Regions from separate parts of the Herminiimonas sp. Marseille-P9896 genome, predicted to be linked through region 3. Evidence: predicted binding sites of a transcription regulator. Region 3 holds the regulator's gene; each other region holds the start of a gene.
What was found. The regulator sigma-54, encoded in region 3, starts transcription at its own class of promoters, with help from an activator protein. The targets are predictions, from matches to a motif close to TGGCANGNAANCTGCTTT.

Region 1 (6,166 bases), on a different contig from region 3:
TCAAGCAATTGCACAAGGGTTTGCAGCAGTTGGGTGAAGAGGGCGCGATCCAGGTGTTCAAACCTATCAATAGCAGCGACCTCGTGCTGGGTGGTGTTGGTGTACTGCAGTTCGAGGTAGTCGCCAGCCGTTTGCTCAACGAATATGGCGTCGATGCCGTATTCGAAGGCACCAGCATCAGCAGCGCACGCTGGATCACTTGCGATGACAAAAAAATGCTGGCTGATTTTGAAAAATCATCGGCCGGTCATAACCTCGCACATGATGCCGCAGGCAACCTCGCTTACCTCGCCAGCTCGGGTGTGAACCTGCGACTTACACAGGAACGCTGGCCTGGCGTGACCTTCCACGAAACGCGTGAGCACGCAGTCAAACTGAGCTGATAGTGTTCACCTTATCCCGTTGCTGCCTTCGCCGTTGCAGTAGCGGGATCAAATTTCCCTCCCTGATTTGCCGCCACGCAAGAGCAACAACAATGCTTGCCTGATGCCTGCATTCTTGGCATCGTGTAGGCAATTGCCTGCAACAAGGACGCCATGCCTAAAATTTTCAAATTCACCCAGTTTTCCCTGCGCGATTTAATCGTCACGGCCGGACCGATGACGGTGCTCGTGATTGCACTTTGCTACGTCGCTTACAGGCTGGTTGATCCGTCACCACCGCGGCAGGTAACGCTGGCGACCGGGCAGGAAAACAGTGCGTACGAAGAATTCGGCAAAAAGTATGCGGCGGCACTCGCCAAGTTCGGCATCAAGGTAACGTTGGTACGCTCGCAGGGTTCGCAGGAAAACCTGCAGCGTTTGCTGGATCCGGATTCGGGTGTGGACATCGCCTTCGTACAAAGTGGGTCCATCGATCAGCAGGCAGCGAAAGATGCAGGCCTGGTTTCACTGGGTAGTTTATTCACCGAACCGGTGTGGTTGTTTTATCGCGAGAGCAAGAAGCTGACGCAACTGACACAGCTGAAGGGTATGCGCGTAAACGTCGGGCCGGAAGGCACAGGTGTGCCTAAGCTATTCAAAAATATTTTGTCCGTCAACGGACTGGAGCCGAGTGACGTCAAAATCAAGCAACTGGAAAATACGCCAGCCACGGTTGAACTGCTGGAAGGGCGCATCGACGCATTGGTCTTCAGTTCGGCGCCAGATGCCTTGCTGATACAGATGCTGTTGCAGACGCCCGGTATCAAGCTGTTTGACTTCACACAGGCGGAAGCATACTCACGTCGTTTCCCATCACTCACGCACGTGGTGCTGCCGCGCGGCATCGTTGATCTCGGACGTGATTTGCCACCGAAAAATTACCATCTGATCGCACCGACTGCGACCCTGGTTGCACGTGAAGATTTGCATCCGGCCTTGATCGATTTATTCGTGCAGGCTGCGGGGACGATACATGGTGGTGCGGGCTGGTTCCGCAAACAGGGTGAGTTCCCGAATGCGAGTTACACCGAAATTCCAGTCATACCTGAAGCAGAGAAATTCTACAAAGACGGGCCGCCATTCCTGCAACGTTATATGTCGTTCTGGCTGGCGAATTTCTTTGAACGCATGTGGGTCGTGATCGTCGCGCTCGGTGCCTTGATCCTGCCGTTGTCGCGTATCGTGCCGCCGTTGTATGTGTGGAAAGTGCGTTCACGCGTGTATCGCTGGTACGGGCAGCTACGTACGGTAGAGCAGGTGATAGAAGACGTGCCACCGGCGAAACGCAATACGGTTTATCCGGCGCAGTTGAAACGCCTGGCGGAAATCGAAGAGAAGGTGAACCAGATTTCGATACCGCTTTCATTTGCGGATGAGTTGTATCGCTTGCGCAGCAATATCAATCTGGTGCGCAAGCGTATCTTATGGTTGTCGGAAGCAAAAGCTGAAGTGCCTGCTGGAACGCAGGACGCAACGAAACCCGCTTCGGCTTAAGCGCCGACCCAGGGCAGGCCGGCCTTGCACCAGCCATTTACATTCTTGCGATGGCCGTCGGCATCTTTCTCACCTTCAAAACCTTCGAGGATATCGAAGGAATGTACGTAGCCATTTTCAGTCGCCAGTTTGGCGGCATGACGTGAACGCACCGCACCACGGCACAGGAACAGCAGGGTGGTATTTTTATCTGCGGCCTGTGCCAGCTGCGACAGGAATTCAGGATTAGGCGCGCCGCCCGGATACAGCGTCCATTGCACCGCCAGGTGTTGCTCAGGTGCGATGCCGACACGGCCTATCCAGTCGCGTTCTGCGTTGGTACGCACATCGACCAACTTCACATTCGGATCACTTTGCAATAAGGCATACGCTTCCTGCGGCGTCAGTGCGCCAGCATAAGGAAGAGCGTTGTCTTTGCCACGCTGCTGCGCGGTGGCGAGTATGTCTGCGGACTTCGTCATGTTGATCTGTTCTTTCCGTTTGGTATATGGATACAGGCGCTAGCTATATGCGGCCTTGTTTCGCAGTATAAAGTTCTCTTGCGTTCAAGTCACATCAGGCTGCTTGCGTCGGGCCTGGATAAAGCCCCACGCCAGTCCGATTACTGCAGCGCTCAATGAAGCAAGCAGGATACCTAATTTTGCCGCACCCAGCAGGTTGGGATCAGTGAAGGCCAGTGTCGCGATAAAGATAGACATGGTGAAGCCTATGCCTGCCAGCAAGCCGACCAGACAGACGCCGCTCCAGGTCACGCCCGGTGGCAATGCACACCAACCCATGCGTACCATCAACACGCTGGCAGCGATGATGCCTAGCGGCTTGCCGACGACCAGCGCGATCAGCACGCCCAGCATCACGATCATCGAACCGTTGGCAGAGAGGTCTATGCCATCCAGCGAAACACCCGCGTTGGCCAGTGCAAACAACGGCATGATGCCGAAGGCGACATAAGGATGCAGCGCCATCTGTACGCGGCTGACAGGTGGCAACAAGGTGAGCTGTGCGTGCTTCAGTTGCTTCAGGGGCTGAGCCAGGTGATGTGGGTCAGGTTTATCGTCCGCAGTGTGGTGCAGCAAATCCTTAAGCGCCTTGCCCGCCACTTCCAGCGGATGTGCGCGGGTGCGTGGTGCAAAGACAGGCGTCATCAGGCCGAGTACCACACCGGCCAGTGTCGGATGCGCGCCGGTTTGCAATAAGCCCAGCCACAGTACGATGCCGGGCAGCACATAAGGGTAAGCGGAGACGACACCGATGCGCTGCATGCCCAGCACCATCAGGATGCCGAGTGCGGCAATGATGAAGCCACTGTAATCCATGCCGCCGGAATAAAAGATCGCGATGATGAGGACGGCGACGATGTCGTCGATGATGGCCAGCGCCAGCAGGAAGACACGGACGTTGGATGGGATAGAGCGTCCCAGCAAGGCCAGTACACCTACCGCAAAGGCGATATCAGTTGCAGTCGGTACCGCCCAGCCATGTGCTTGTTCACCACTGGGGTTGAACGCGAAGTAAATCAGCGCAGGTGCCACTACGCCACCGACCGCAGCCGCCAGCGGCAATGCTGCCAGGCGTATGCTGGCAAGTGCTCCTTCATGGATTTCGCGGCGGATTTCCATGCCGACCACGAGGAAGAAGATGGTCATCAAGCCATCGTTGATCAGGAAGTGCAGCGATTCCGAGATGCTCCAGCTGCCAACCGAGAAGGCAACCGTCGTATGCCAGAAGTGGTGGTAGCCATCGGCATACGGTGAATTGGCCCAGATCAGTGCCGCCGCTGCTGCGAGCAACAGGACCACGCCACTGAAGGCTTCGATATGCAGGAATTTTTCTAAAGTGGAGAAAGCGCGTTCGGCAAGAAGTTGCGCGCGCGGCAGGGTCGAGCCAGTTGACGTCGTTGGAGTCATGTTCGTAAGTATCCCCGCGTGGCGGCCCGACCGACGCGTTACCTGTCCGCTGCGATATGCAGCGCAAACACCCTGAGGCAGATTTTACACTAGCCGATGACGGCAGGCAATTTGAACCGGATCGGGAAAAGTCAGATTGACATCATTTCGCACCAACTTGGCGCGGAAATGAGGGTTAACTCCAAAAACGATTTATTTTGGTGCAAATTGCCTTGTTTGCACATGTTTGGTGCATCAAATTCGAGCTCCTTTGATGCAGAAAAATCGCCATGTGGCATCTATCCCCTAGGGCGCTCCGTTGCAGTGCGGTTGCGCGAATTTTTGAAAGGCGGTGGCATGGAATCTGCTATCATTTCGGGCGAGTTATGGACGCATGCTGTTTGTTGACGCAGGCCTCACAACCCATTCACTAATTCTGTATTACTTTGCTCAAATTTTAGGAGATTCGCATGGCAATGACGGCCGCAGAGGTCTTGAAGATGGCGAAAGACAACGAAGTTAAATTCGTTGATTTTCGTTTTGCTGACACAAGAGGCAAGGAACAGCACGTCACGGTGCCAGTTTCGCATTTCGACATGGATAAATTTGAATCCGGTCATGCGTTCGACGGTTCCTCCATCGCTGGCTGGAAAGGTATCGAATCGTCCGACATGTTGTTGATGCCGGATCCGAACACCGCAAATATCGATCCATTCTTCGAAGAAACCACTTTGTTCATGCAATGCGACGTGATCGAACCGTCGGATGGCAAAGGCTACGATCGTGACCCACGTTCGATCGCCAAGCGCGCAGAAGCTTATTTGAAATCCTCGGGCCTGGGCGACACCGCTTACTTCGGTCCAGAACCAGAATTCTTCATTTTCGACGGTATCCGTTGGAAAATCGGCATGGACGGTTGCTTCGTCAAGATTGATTCGGAAGAAGCAGCATGGAGCTCCGGCGAGAAGCTCGAAGGCGGCAACACCGGTCACCGTCCAGCGGTTAAAGGCGGCTACTTCCCAGTGCCACCAGTCGACAGCTTCCAGGACATGCGTTCGGAAATGTCCCTGATTCTCGAATCCCTGGGCATCCCTGTCGAAGTACATCACCACGAAGTTGCTGGTCCTGGCCAAAACGAACTGGGCACCAAATTCTCGACTCTGGTTGAGCGCGCTGACTGGACACAAAACCTGAAATACGTGGTCTGGAACGTTGCACACACCTACGGCAAAACCGCAACCTTCATGCCTAAACCTATCGTTGGCGACAACGGTTCTGGTATGCACGTGCACCAATCGGTATGGAAAGACGGTAAAAACCTGTTCGCTGGCGACGGCTATGCAGGCTTGTCGGATTTCGCGTTGTACTACATCGGCGGCATCATCAAACATGCTAAAGCACTGAACGCGATCACCAACCCAGGTACCAACTCGTACAAACGTCTGGTTCCAGGCTTTGAAGCACCGGTTAAACTGGCTTACTCGGCACGTAACCGTTCCGCTTCGATCCGTATTCCACACGTTGCGAACCCTAAAGGTCGCCGTGTTGAAGCACGTTTCCCGGATCCACTGGCTAACCCATACCTGTGCTTCTCGGCATTGCTGATGGCAGGTCTGGACGGCGTACAGAACAAGATCCACCCAGGCGAAGCAGCCTCGAAAGACTTGTACCACTTGCCACCAGAAGAAGACGCACTGATCCCAACCGTTTGCGTATCGTTGGAAGAAGCGCTGGATCACCTGAACAAAGACCGCGAGTTCCTGACCCGTGGCGGCGTATTCAGCGATTCGATGATCGATGCTTACATTGAATTGAAAATGCAAGAAGTTCAACGCTTCCGCATGACTGCTCACCCAGTCGAATACGATATGTACTACTCGCTGTAATCAATCTCTGATTGTTACCGCAAGATGAAAAGCGGGGAGAGCGTAAGCTTTCTCCGCTTTTTTTGTTGCTGGCAGGCAGAAAATAGAACATCAGTGTTTGTCAGACTATGATTGTTGCCATACACTAAGTATCCGATTTAACAGTTTCACCGAAACAAGTCCATGAAACGTCAACTCGCTATCCTGCTGCTGTCTACCCTCGCTATTTCCGCGTATGCGCAAAATGATGTCTATCTGTGCATAGACGCCAATGGCAACCGTGAATACAAGAATACCGGTCCTACCAATAAGTGCAAAAAGGTAGACCTGCCGGGCGTGACCACTGTGCCAGCCGTGAAGAAACCGGCGACGCCGACGGTGAGCGCCAAGGCTTCCTCACCCAGCGATTTCCCCAAGGTAGACAATACCGTGCAGAAGGCGCGCGACAGTGATCGCCGCCAGATCCTGATGGATGAAATGAAAACGGAAGAGCAAAAGC
Region 2 (6,166 bases), on a different contig from region 3:
CGGCCCGGCTATTTCGCGATTGGCACACAGCAGCATGCCGTTGGTCGCATGCGTCAGGCCTGCGATTAGATTGAGCAGTGTTGACTTGCCACAACCGGAGTGCCCGATCAGGGTGATGAACTCACCTTTCGCTACCGTCAGATTGATATCGTTCAGCGCATTGAACACACCTTTCTTGGTATGAAAGGACATTTCCGCATGCTGTATATCGATGAACTTGCTATGTATGTTATCCATGATGGTGCTTTCCTATACGTTGAGATCGCTTGCAGCCGGCGTCAATTTTTCACATCTTCGTAGCTAAAGAATTTGGCAATAGCAACCAGCACTTGTTCCAGCACCAGGCCGACTATGCCTATGACCACAATGGCGATGATGATGTGTGCCACGTTCAGGTTGTTCCACTCATCCCATACCCAGAAACCGATACCGACGCCACCAGTCAGCATTTCGGCCGCGACGATGACCAGCCACGCGGTACCGATCGCCAGACGTACGCCTGTCAACATATAAGGCAGTACCGATGGAAACAGAATCTTGGTGATGATCTTCCACTCGGACAGGTTCAACACCTTGGCGACGTTCATATAGTCTTGCGGCACGCGCTGCACACCGACTGCAGTGTTGATAATCATCGGCCAGATCGAGCAGATAAAGATGGACCAGATCGCAGCCGGATCCGCTGCCTTAAATACCAGCAGGCCGATAGGCAACCATGCCAGCGGCGACACCGGCTTCAACAAGCTGATGATGGGATTGAACATGCCCGACAGGAAAGAGAAACGGCCTATCATGAAGCCCAGCGGAATACCGACCAATGCAGCCAGACCGAAACCGACGCCTACCCGTTTCAGCGACGCCAGGATATTCCAGCCTATGCCCTGATCATTCGGGCCATTGCTGTAGAACGGATCGGAGAACAGCTCTATCGCCGACTTCAGCGTCAGTGATGGCGATGGAATACCGCTGTTTTTCACGGCGATGATTTCCCATACCAGCACCAGGAAAATCAGGCCGAGTACAGGTGGCACCACGGCCAGGAAGAAAGGACGCAAAGATAATTTGCCCCCCTTCACTTTGGGCTTGGTGGCAACGCTGGCTGGTGCTGCCGCATTTTGCATGACTTGCTCCGCTTTTCCGTTATCGGCTGACGCACTGACAGGCGCGTTTTCTACTGCAGGCATAATTGCACTCATGATGTTTCCTTAGGCTTTGATCTTGAATGATTCCGCATAAGCTTTTGGATTCTTGCCATCCCACACCACGCCGTCGATCAGCTTGGACGAGCGCATAGGGCTCTTAGGCACAGGTACATTGGCCAGCGCTGCAGCTTCCTTGTACAGGTCGATGCGATTGACCGATTTGGCGGTACCCAGGTAATCCGGTTCACCCTTGGCCAGACCCCAGCGTTTGTGCTGCGTCATGAACCACATGCCATCCGACAGGTAAGGGAAATTCGCCTGGCCGTCGTTGTAGAACTTCATGTAGTTAGGGTCATCCCAGGTTTTACCGAGGCCATTTTGGTAACGACCGAGGATGCGCTGGTTGATGACATCAACTGAAGTATTCACATAGGATTTGGCGGCGATAACTTCGGCCATTTTGTTTTTGTTCGATAACGAAGAGTCGATCCAGCGACCGGCTTCCAGCACTGCTGCGGTCAGCGCGCGTGCTGTATTCGGATGCTTCGCGACCCACTCGGAAGTAGTGCCCAGTACTTTTTCCGGATGATCTTTCCAGATGTCTTGTGTCGTCGCAGCGGTAATGCCGATGCCATCAACGATCGCGCGGTGATTCCATGGTTCACCAACGCAGTAGCCATCCATATTGCCGACGCGCATATTCGCCACCATTTGCGGCGGCGGTACGGTAATGACTTTGGCGTCTTTCATCGGATTGATGCCGTAGGTCGCCAGCCAGTAGTACAACCACATCGCATGGGTGCCGGTCGGGAAAGTTTGCGCGAAGGTGTATTCGCGCTTTTCCATTTGCATCAGCTTGGCCAGACCCGGACCGTCTATCGCACCGCTATCAGCCAGCTTCTTCGACAAGGTGATGGCCTGACCGTTATTGTTCAGCCCCATCAGCACCGCCATGTCTTTCTTCGCACCGCCTATGCCTTCATGCACGCCATACACCAGGCCATACAAGACATGCGCTGCATCCAGCTCGCCGTTGACCAGTTTGTCGCGCACACCGGCCCAGGAAGACTCTTTAGTCGGCACAATCTTGATGCCGTATTTTTTATCGAAACCCATGACGGAAGCCATGACGACCGAAGCGCAATCGGTCAGCGGAATGAAACCGACTTTGACTTCTTCTTTTTCCGGCTTGTCCGAACCTGCAGCCCACACACCCTGGGTTGCCAGACCGCTGAAGGCTGATACCGAAATAGCTGTGCCTGCTTTCAAGACTGTGCGCCGTGTCATATTGAATTTCCTGTCGTTCATGGTCATGGTTTTCCTCTAGGTCTGCAGCAATAAAAAAGGACGCCCGGTCAGCAAGAGCAGCGCTCTTGCGACACGGACGTCCTTGTCCCAAACCATACCGGCCATCATTGGTCAGCACAGTTTTTAATTCTTAACACCGTCGTTGGTGTTAGCTACAGTTCAGCAATATGCATGCCAGCGTTTATCACTGGTTTAGCCAAACACACGACGCACTTAAACGAGATTTCCCGCTCTTTTTTCGTGCAACGGCATTTATTTAGTGCAATGACAGGTGCAAACATCAGCCCAGCAAATCGGCGACATCCAATATGCGCTGCGCCAGTTCAGACAGCTTCAGGTTCTTGTCCATCGCCATGCGACGCAGCTTGGAATACGCCTCATCTTCGGAAATACGATGGCGCTCCATCAGCAAACCCTTGGCGCGCTCTATGGTCTTGCGCTCGGCCAGCTTGAGTTTGGTATCAGATAGTTCAGTACGCAGCTTTTGCTCGGCATTGAAGCGCGCCAGCGCCACATCCAGCACCGGCTTGATGCGTTCGGACTGCAGGCCAGCCACCACATAAGCGGAAACCCCGGCTGCCATCGCCGCTTCCATGCTGGAGGTCGCATGATCTTCAGTAAACAATACGATGGGACGCCGCGCATCGCGGGTCGCCATCACCACGTGTTCCAGCACGTCGCGCGAGTCGGATTCGGCATCGATGATGATCATGTCGGGCTGCAATTGCGCGACCCGATCCGGCAAATGCATATCAGCCGGAAAAACCGCAATGATGTTGTAACCGGCCTCCAGCAAACCTATGCGCAAGGCACGGGAGCGCTCAGCCTGCATCCAGGCGTTTTCATCCTGCTCACCTTCTGGCGGCATGACGGTATTGACGACGATGATGCGCAAAGTACGCACGTCGGAACGCAAATCAGGGCGAAAATCGGGTGGTGTAGTTTCAATCATCACAACATTCCAAAAGCAAGTCCTGCGGTCGGTGAGCAGAATACGCTACAATCCACGCAAGAATCACACCACATGTTGCATCTGATTGGCAACTTTACTCCCCATGCTTGTTCTTGGTATCGAATCCTCCTGTGATGAAACGGGTCTGGCGTTGTATGACACACAACGCGGCTTGCTTGCGCATGCTCTTTATTCACAGGTGAAAATGCATGAGGAATACGGTGGTGTAGTGCCGGAACTGGCGTCCCGCGACCATATCCGTCGCGCGATTCCATTGCTGGAGCAAGTATTTAAAGATAGCGGCGTCCAGCATGATGCGGTCGATGCGATAGCCTACACCCAGGGCCCAGGCCTGGCGGGTGCCTTGCTGGTAGGCGCATCTGTCGCCTGCGGCCTCGGCCTGGCGCTGGATAAACCTGTATTGGGCATCCATCACCTGGAAGGGCATTTGCTGTCGCCTTTGCTGGCCAGCGAGCCACCTGAGTTTCCCTTCATCGCTTTGCTGGTATCCGGCGGCCATACGCAATTGATGCGGGTCGACGGCGTCGGCCAGTACACCATGCTGGGTGAAACGCTGGATGATGCGGCGGGTGAAGCCTTCGACAAATCTGCCAAGTTACTGGGTCTCGGCTATCCCGGCGGTCCGGCGATTTCACGCATGGCTGAGTTCGGTGATCCGACTGCTTACAAGCTGCCGCGCCCTATGCTGCACTCAAAGAATCTGGATTTCAGCTTTTCCGGTCTGAAGACCGCAGTGCTGACAGTCGTCAAGAATCAAACCACGAATATCTGCGAGCAGGACAAAGCCAATATCGCACGTGCCTTTGTTGATGCCATCGTTGAAGTACTGACCGCCAAATGCGTGACCGCACTGAAGCACACCGGCCTCAAGCGCTTGGTGATCGCCGGTGGCGTCGGTGCGAATCAACAATTGCGCGCATCGTTGAATGCAGCGGCTGCCAAGAAGCACTTCAAGGTGTTTTATCCGGAACTGGAATTTTGCACTGACAATGGTGCGATGATTGCATTCGCCGGAGCGATGCGTTTGCAACTGAATCCTGATGCGGCCAAGCGCGATTATGCTTTCAATGTGAAGCCACGCTGGCCGCTGGATAGCATACGCGAGATCTGAAGCTAAGCCTTACAGGATAGCTTCCGTCTCGCCGCACACTCACTTCTTCTTGCTGCCCAGGCGGCTTTCTTTTCCTGCCAACAGGTTACCAATGTTTTTGCTGTGTCTGTAGACCAGCAGGATGCTCATCGCCAGCACTGCCAGCAAGATCACATCCGGGCCAAACATCAAACCGTAGTAGAACGGTGCAAAGATGCTAGCGATCAAAGCGGCCAGTGACGAATAGCGGAATGCATAGGCGATCACCAGCCAGGTAATCAGCGTCGCCAGGCCCAGCCAGCCATTCAATGCCAGCAATACGCCGAGCGCAGTCGCCACACCTTTACCGCCGACAAAGCGGAAGAAGATAGGCCACAGGTGACCGAGGAAAACAGCGATCGCGACCAGCGCCACGCCATTCTCATGCACACCATAGGCTGGACCGAAATGCTTGACCAGCCAGACTGCGACAAAACCTTTGGCACCATCACCGAGCAGGGTCAGGATCGCGGCTTTCTTGTTCCCGCTGCGCAGGACATTGGTCGCGCCAGGATTCTTCGAACCGTAGCTGCGCGGATCAGCCAAACGGAAACATTTGCTGACCACCACTGCAAAAGAAATCGAACCGATCAGATACGCTCCGATCGCAAATAAAACTGTATTCATACCAACCTTTTTAGTATTTCTGCGCCGCCTGCATGGCGGCAACCACTATTCTTCGAGCGCACACTGCACCGGCTTGGCCGCCAGGCTATCTGTCAACACCTGCGGTGCGATACCAATCAGGTAACCGCGCCGACCACCATTGATATAAATCTGTTCCAGCGCAAGGATACTCTGCTCTACGTAGACCGGCATCTGTTTCCGTGTGCCGAAAGGCGACGTGCCGCCAATCAGGAAACCGGAATGACGGTTCGCCACTTCCGGCTTGCACGGTTCCACTGACTTGCAGCCGATCTGGCGCGCCAGGTTCTTGGTCGAGACCTTGCGGTCGCCGTGCATCAGCACGATCAATGGCTTGGCTGCCTCATCCTGCATCACCAGCGTTTTTACTACATGGTGCTCATCGACACCCAGTTTTTGCGCCGAAACCGTGGTTCCGCCATGTTCTTCATAATCGTAGGGGTGTTCGGAAAAACCTATCCCGTTACGACGCAACCATTGGGTCGCTGGCGTTTCGGAAATATGCTCTTTTTTGGCCATGCGTGTTACGCTCATCTATAAAATTTGGAGCACATTATGCAACAAGAACTCCGCTTTGCCACCTTCAATGTCTGCAATCTGGCATTGCCGGGCACGAAATACTATGAAGACCAGATCCCGTATTCTGCCGAAGAATACGATGCCAAGATCACCTGGATAGCGCAGCAGCTGGACCGGCTGGATGCCGACGTGATCGGCCTGCAGGAGATCTTTTCCCAGCAGGCGCTGAGCGACGTGCTGGCAAAAACCCAGAAATATCGCCATGCGCAACAGCTGGGCTTTGATCCCGATCCCGACGCCGACCACCTGACGCCCAGCGTGGCCATGATTACACGCCTGCCGGTACTGGCCGGTGCGACGGTTTTTCGTGACTTACCGCACCAGCTGGCAATCACGCTGCCTGGCGTCGCCCACCCGGTCACGCATTTCACCCGCCCTATCCTGCACGCC
Region 3 (6,166 bases):
GTGGCGGCAAAGGGTACTTCGCACTCGATATCACCAATCCTAGTTCTCCATCATTGTTGTGGGAATTTACAGATCAAAACCTGGGTTACACCTATGGCAATCCAAGCATAGCCAAATTGAAGGATGGTACCTGGGTCGTTTTGCTCCCTTCCGGCTATAACAATACCGACGGAACTGTCAGTGCGGATGTCGGCAAAGGTCGTTTGTATGTATTGAATGCAGGTACGGGTGAGCTCATCAGAAGTATCGCGACGAGTGCTGGTAGTGCAACGACACCGAGTGGATTGTCACGTGTTACCGCGCATGTACTGCAATCATCAACCGACAGTACTGCTATCGCCGCATACGGTGGTGATGTGTTGGGTAATGTGTGGCGCTTCGATATAAATAATGACATCGGTGCGGTGGGGTATGACGCGCAGTTATTGGTCAGCCTGACAGATTCGACTGGTAGGGCGCAACCGCTGACGGCGAAGCCAGCAATAGCGACCTTGAGTGGTAAGCCAGTAGTCTATGTTGGTACGGGACGTTATTTGGGTACCACTGATGTCACTGATAGCAGCACACAATCTTTTTACGCAATCAAAGATAATCTTGATACGGTGACGCTCGGCAATCCTCGCACAGGCAGCAGCAATTTTGTGGCACAGACATTGACTAGTGGCGTTTGTCCTGAGGGTACGTCGTCCACGGTTTGTATTGCCCAGCAGGAGGTGCGTACCAGCACCAATAACGCGGTGGACTGGACGACTAAAAACGGCTGGTACCTGGACTTCCTGAGTGGCGGCGAGCGCTCAAGTACTGATCCTTCGCTGGCTTTGGGTACGCTATTGTTCACGACGATTACACCTCAAGCCTCGACGGTCAGTGCTTGCGGACCTACTACCGGTACTGCGGCCAGCTTTGTTTATGCGTTGAGTTATCTGACAGGTGGCCCTATTAGCACGGCAAATGGTGTGAGCGGGATCAGTCTGGGGTCCGGCCTGGTGACGCGTCCGGTCATGATCATGCAGGCAGATGGTACGGTCCGCGCCTTGATCCGGACGTCGAGTGGTGCTTCGAGCGGTACTGATCTTGGGGGAACCAAAGTTACGGCGCCACCGATAGATCCATCCCCGACAAGCGGTACGCGTCGTGTTTCCTGGCGTGTCCTGAACGCACAGTGAGATGTGCGGGATGATGGCACTAGCCATCATCCCGTCAAGATTCTTGTATGAAAATGCCCGCCTTTATCCGAAAAAAAACCGCTACCGAGCGATTAGCGATGTTGTTGTCGCTCTTCGTTCATGGTGGTCTGGCAGTGGGTTTCGTTTACGCAGTACATGGTAGTGTAGGCGGAGGGACCTATGCGTCAGAATCGTCAGCGATGATAGTAGACTTGCTTAGCGTACAGAAGGAAACAAGGTCAGCAGGCAAATCCATGCAAACAGATATCAATGTCGATAAAACTGACATTGCTAACCATCGTACTAGCACGGCCGATGTCGTGGAGAAATCCGTGGCCTCAAAGGATCAGGCCGATCTTTTGCCGCAAGCACGCGGGTCAGCGGATGCGGCTGCTTCCTCTCTTTTTAATCTCATCGCATTACCCAAGCCATATTATTTTCAGCCCACTGAGCTGACTGAGCAGCCTGCAGTGGTGGTCGATATCTCTCCCGACTTGGACGCACTCTTTGCGAGTGGATTGGCGCAGATGGCAGTGTTGGATTTGTTTATCAATGAGAGTGGTGATATTGACGATGTGCTCATCGAAAACTCTTCTTTGTCCGAGTCTGCGCAGCAACTGATCAAAGACGCTTTCTCTAAAACCAAATTCAATCCCGGCAAAGTGGCGGGGATGCCGGTGAAAAGCCAACTCAAAATTGAAGTCGTGCTGGAAGGTCGCGCAGTCGAAAACATTGCGAAGAAAGCTGAATAAGTGAGGGGCCGTGAATATTACAAAACAAAAAAGGGCGCAATTTGCGCCCTTCATTTTATCTGACCGACTTGCTCGGCCTGCCTTGTATTAAGGCGTTACAGCATCTGACGCATCCGGCAATCGTTTGATCGCATCGTGTTGATGGTCTTGCTGTTTGGTTTTGTATTTGATCACTTGTCGATCGAGCTTGTCGATCAGTGTATCAATGGCAGCGTATAAATTATCTGCAATGCTTTCTGCATGCAGGTCCTTGCCTCTCACACGCAAGTTAATTTCTGCCCTTTGGCGTTTTTCCTTCTCGGGGAGATTGTCTACAGTCAGGATGACCGCAATATCGATAACGTGATCAAAATGTCGTTTGATGCGCTCCAATTTACCTTGTACATATTCGCGGATGGCGGGGGTCAATTCGAGGTGATGTCCACTGATTGTGAGATTCATACAGTGCTCCTATGAAAGTCACTGGAGGTTATGCGCGGTCTTGTGAAGTGACTACGCCGAACACAGCAACGTATAACTACAACAAAAACTACAAAGGACGATATCTACAACGACTTGCGCAGATTGACCGGTGGGATTTTCAGGGCTTCGCGATATTTTGCTACCGTCCGTCTCGCTACCACCATGCCTTGTTCTGCCAGCATGTCGGCAATCTTGCTATCAGAGAATGGAATTTTCGGGTCTTCAGCTCCTATCAATTGTTTGATCAGTGCCCGTATCGCTGTCGATGATGCTTCACCACCGGCTTCTGTTGCGACATGGCTGCCGAAAAAGTATTTCAATTCGAACATCCCGTGGGGAGTCAGCATGTACTTCTGGGTGGTTACACGTGAAATAGTGCTCTCGTGTAGTCCCAGTGTATCAGCTATTTCACGTAAAACAAGCGGTCTCATTGCGACTGCACCGTGCGAAAAGAAGTTCCTCTGACGTTCGACAATTGCCTCGGCGACACGCAGGATGGTGTCGAAGCGCTGGCGCATATTTTTGATCAGCCATTTCGCTTCTTGCAACTGGGAACCAAGCGATGCCTCGCCCTTGCTTTGCTTCAAGATGTTGGCATACATGCTATTAACGCGCAGCCGTGGCATCACGTCGTGGTTCAGCATGACCTGCCAGCCGCTGCGGGTACGCTTGACGATGACGTCAGGTACTACATAGTCGGAAGCATCAGTTGCAAAAATGGAACCAGGATGTGGATTGCATTGCTTGATGATGGCTTGTGCTTCGCGCAAGTCTTCGTCGTCGCAATCCAGTGCCTTGCGTAATTTATTGAAATCGCGCTGCGCAAACAGCGGCAGATGGTTTTCCACGATGGCCAGTGCCATGCGGCGGGTCACCATTGCGACCTTGGGCATACGCCTGATTTGCAGTGCCAGGCACTCGGCAGCGTCACGCGCACCTACACCCGGTGGATCGAAGCTCTGCAGCATCTTGAGAGAGATCTGCAACTCTTCCAGTTCGATTTCCAGTTCTTCCGGCAAGCGTGCATGGATTTCTTCCAGCTCTTCTTCCAGATAGCCGTTGTCATTCAGTGCATCGATGATGAGTTCGAGCAGGGCGCGGTCGCGGTGTTCGCGTACGGTGACGCGCATTTGTTCCAGCAGATGTTCGCGTAGCGTGGTTTCATGCGCTTCCAGTTGCGGTCGGCCATCATCGTCTTCCGGCGCCTTGGAGGTGCGTGCGACGTCGTCGAAACTCCAATCGCTGTCGCCACTCGAGGCTTCCGGTAAATCGGGGCCTTCTGAGCCGCCTTCACTATCCGACGTCTGGGCATTCGCTTCGACGCTGGCGCCCTCCGGTGCAGTACCGCTGGCACCCATCGCACCATCTGCCAGCAGGCGTACCGCGTGATCCAGCGGATCATCGGTACGTTCCAGCATCGGGTTGTCGGCGAGTATTTGTTCCAGTTCCTGGTGCAATTCAAGAGTCGATAACTGCAGCAAACGGATGGACTGCTGCAGTTGTGGCGTAAGCGCCAGATGTTGGGAGACTCGTAGTTGCAGGGATTGCTTCATAGATGTTTTTTCTTCCGCTTACATGCGGAAGTGTTCACCTAAGTAAACGCGGCGTACCGATTCGTTGGCGATGATGTCATCCGGTCGTCCGCTGGCCAGGACCGCACCCTGGTTGATGATGTAAGCGCGATCACAGATGCCGAGTGTTTCGCGCACATTGTGATCGGTGATCAGGACGCCGATGCCGCGCTCTTTCAGGAAGCGCACAATGCGCTGGATTTCAATCACCGCGATAGGGTCGACACCTGCAAATGGTTCGTCCAGCAGCACGAAGCGCGGATTGGTGGCCAGTGCACGGGCGATTTCCACACGGCGGCGTTCGCCACCGGACAAGGACATGGCCTGGTTCTCGCGCAGCTTTTCGATTTGCAGGTCGGCTAGCAGCGTATCCAGGCGCTGTTCGAGTAGCGCACCATTGAGTGGCTTGCCATCGACGCGCTGCAGTTCAAGGACGGCGCGGATATTGTCTTCTACACTCAGTTTGCGGAAGACCGATGCTTCCTGCGGCAGGTAAGACAAGCCCAGTTGTGCCCGCTTGTGGATAGGCTGGCGTGAGATGTCGACGCCATCCAGTTCGATGCGTCCGGCGTCGGATGGTACCAGACCCACGATCATGTAGAAGGAGGTGGTTTTACCCGCGCCGTTGGGGCCGAGCAAACCGATGACTTCGCCGCTTTCGACTTGCAGCGCAACATCGCGCACCACCTGGCGCGCGCCGTAGCTTTTTTGTAATCCGTTGACGATCAACTTGCTGGACATCTTATTTTGCCTTTGTATCTGCGGCACGCGGTTGGATCACGGCCTTGATGCGGCCGCCGCCTTGTTTGCTGTCGCCGCTTGAGGTGTTGTGTACGGTAAAGAATTCAGCGCGTGTATCGTAGGAGATGAATTCACCTTCAACTTCATCGGTAGGCTTGCCGTTTTCCAGGCGACGCATGCGTGCCTTGGTGTACAACTTCATGATTTCAGCCTTGTCATCGTATTCAATGCGTTCGGCCTGGCCTTCTATCCATTGGTCGGGGCCACCATCACGTTTTTGCTTGAAGTTCGCCAGTGCATCGGACGAGCCGTACAGAGTGATGAACTGATAGCCTGCAGGATCCTGCTTGACCACCATTTTGTTGGCTTTCATCAGGATGGTGCCACGTGTTAACACGACATTGCCAGTGAAGGTGTTGATCTGCTTGAGGTCGTCGTATTCCATTTTATTGGCTTCGACATTGGTGGGCTTGGTCGCGTCCGCTTTTTCGGCGTAGGAGACCAAGGCAGTGCCCAGGCCGCAGAGAACCAGAAGTACGGAGAAGAAACGTTTCATGAAAGTTCTCTAAATGATTGCGTCAGATAAAAATCGTCTATGCGCTTAGCGCGGATGTGCTGCCTGGTACACCGCATGGACGTTGCTGGATAAATTGAATTCGCCGGTTGCATTGTTGGCGAACATACCGCTGCCGTTCAGTGTCGACAGGCCTACCTTGATGTCGACGTGTTTCGGCGTTTTCATGATCTCATCATCCGGCAATATCAGCAGGTATGAAGTCTTGAGTTGGAAGTGCTGTGAGCCCGTTGCAGGTGGTCGGTCTATCACGACGTTGTCATACATATGCACTTCGGTATTGTTGTTTTCAACCAGTGCGCGTTCGGAGCGACTCACCATAGGTTCACGGCCCTTGCTGAAGCTGTACATCACCGGCTTCTGGATTTGATAGGAATTATCCAGCGGGTAGTGCTTCATCTCGGTACCGGTCAGGTTGTAGCGTGGAACGCCATCCTTGCCCATGCGTACGAAATTGAATTTTTCTGCATAGAAGTCCGGATCGCTGCGCTGCTTGGTCGGCAAGGTTTCATCGGTCTGGCGGCGCATGACTTCGACCAGCCAGAAGCTGCCCAGTGCCAGCGCTGCGCTGAAGGCGATCAGCAAAACGATGCGGATCGTATTGGCAGGGCGCAGGGCTTTCATGCGAGATACGGCGCGAGCGCCGCCTCATAGTTGCCTTGCGCGCGCAAGATGAAATCACATAACTCACGCGCCGCACCACGGCCGCCGCTGGCTTGGGTGACGTAGTGCACACGCGTACGTACTTCCGGGTGGGCATTCGGTACGCTGGCGGCGAAGCCGACGCGCAATAAAATTGGTAAATCGATGACGTCATCGCCGACAAAGCCACAGGTATCGGCGGTGGTATTGGTTTGTGCCAGCAGTTGTTCAAACGCGCTGCGCTTGTCATGTATGCCC

Region 1: the regulator sigma-54 is predicted to act here: its motif matches at 4,156-4,173, upstream of glnA (type I glutamate--ammonia ligase).
Region 2: the regulator sigma-54 is predicted to act here: its motif matches at 2,610-2,627, upstream of H7U06_RS15860 (CmpA/NrtA family ABC transporter substrate-binding protein).

The regions. Positions count from the first base shown of each region.
Region 1 covers NZ_CAJEVT010000002.1:203,907-210,072, forward strand. The annotation lists gene H7U06_RS06540 (peptide chain release factor 3) at 1-383, shown strand, start outside; gene H7U06_RS06545 (TAXI family TRAP transporter solute-binding subunit) at 537-1,916, shown strand; gene H7U06_RS06550 (rhodanese-like domain-containing protein) at 1,913-2,377, opposite strand; gene nhaA (Na+/H+ antiporter NhaA) at 2,462-3,823, opposite strand; gene glnA (type I glutamate--ammonia ligase) at 4,273-5,688, shown strand; gene H7U06_RS06565 (DUF4124 domain-containing protein) at 5,851-6,166, shown strand, end outside.
Region 2 covers NZ_CAJEVT010000004.1:255,870-262,035, reverse strand. The annotation lists gene H7U06_RS15870 (ABC transporter ATP-binding protein) at 1-237, opposite strand, end outside; gene ntrB (nitrate ABC transporter permease) at 279-1,196, opposite strand; gene H7U06_RS15860 (CmpA/NrtA family ABC transporter substrate-binding protein) at 1,206-2,429, opposite strand; gene H7U06_RS15855 (ANTAR domain-containing response regulator) at 2,731-3,402, opposite strand; gene tsaD (tRNA (adenosine(37)-N6)-threonylcarbamoyltransferase complex transferase subunit TsaD) at 3,506-4,534, shown strand; gene plsY (glycerol-3-phosphate 1-O-acyltransferase PlsY) at 4,574-5,179, opposite strand; gene ybaK (Cys-tRNA(Pro) deacylase) at 5,225-5,716, opposite strand; gene H7U06_RS15835 (endonuclease/exonuclease/phosphatase family protein) at 5,753-6,166, shown strand, end outside.
Region 3 covers NZ_CAJEVT010000001.1:585,164-591,329, forward strand. The annotation lists gene H7U06_RS02855 (pilus assembly protein) at 1-1,166, shown strand, start outside; gene H7U06_RS02860 (energy transducer TonB) at 1,214-1,918, shown strand; gene hpf (ribosome hibernation-promoting factor, HPF/YfiA family) at 2,006-2,359, opposite strand; gene H7U06_RS02870 (RNA polymerase factor sigma-54) at 2,464-3,933, opposite strand; gene lptB (LPS export ABC transporter ATP-binding protein) at 3,952-4,692, opposite strand; gene lptA (lipopolysaccharide transport periplasmic protein LptA) at 4,694-5,248, opposite strand; gene lptC (LPS export ABC transporter periplasmic protein LptC) at 5,294-5,890, opposite strand; gene H7U06_RS02890 (HAD family hydrolase) at 5,887-6,166, opposite strand, start outside.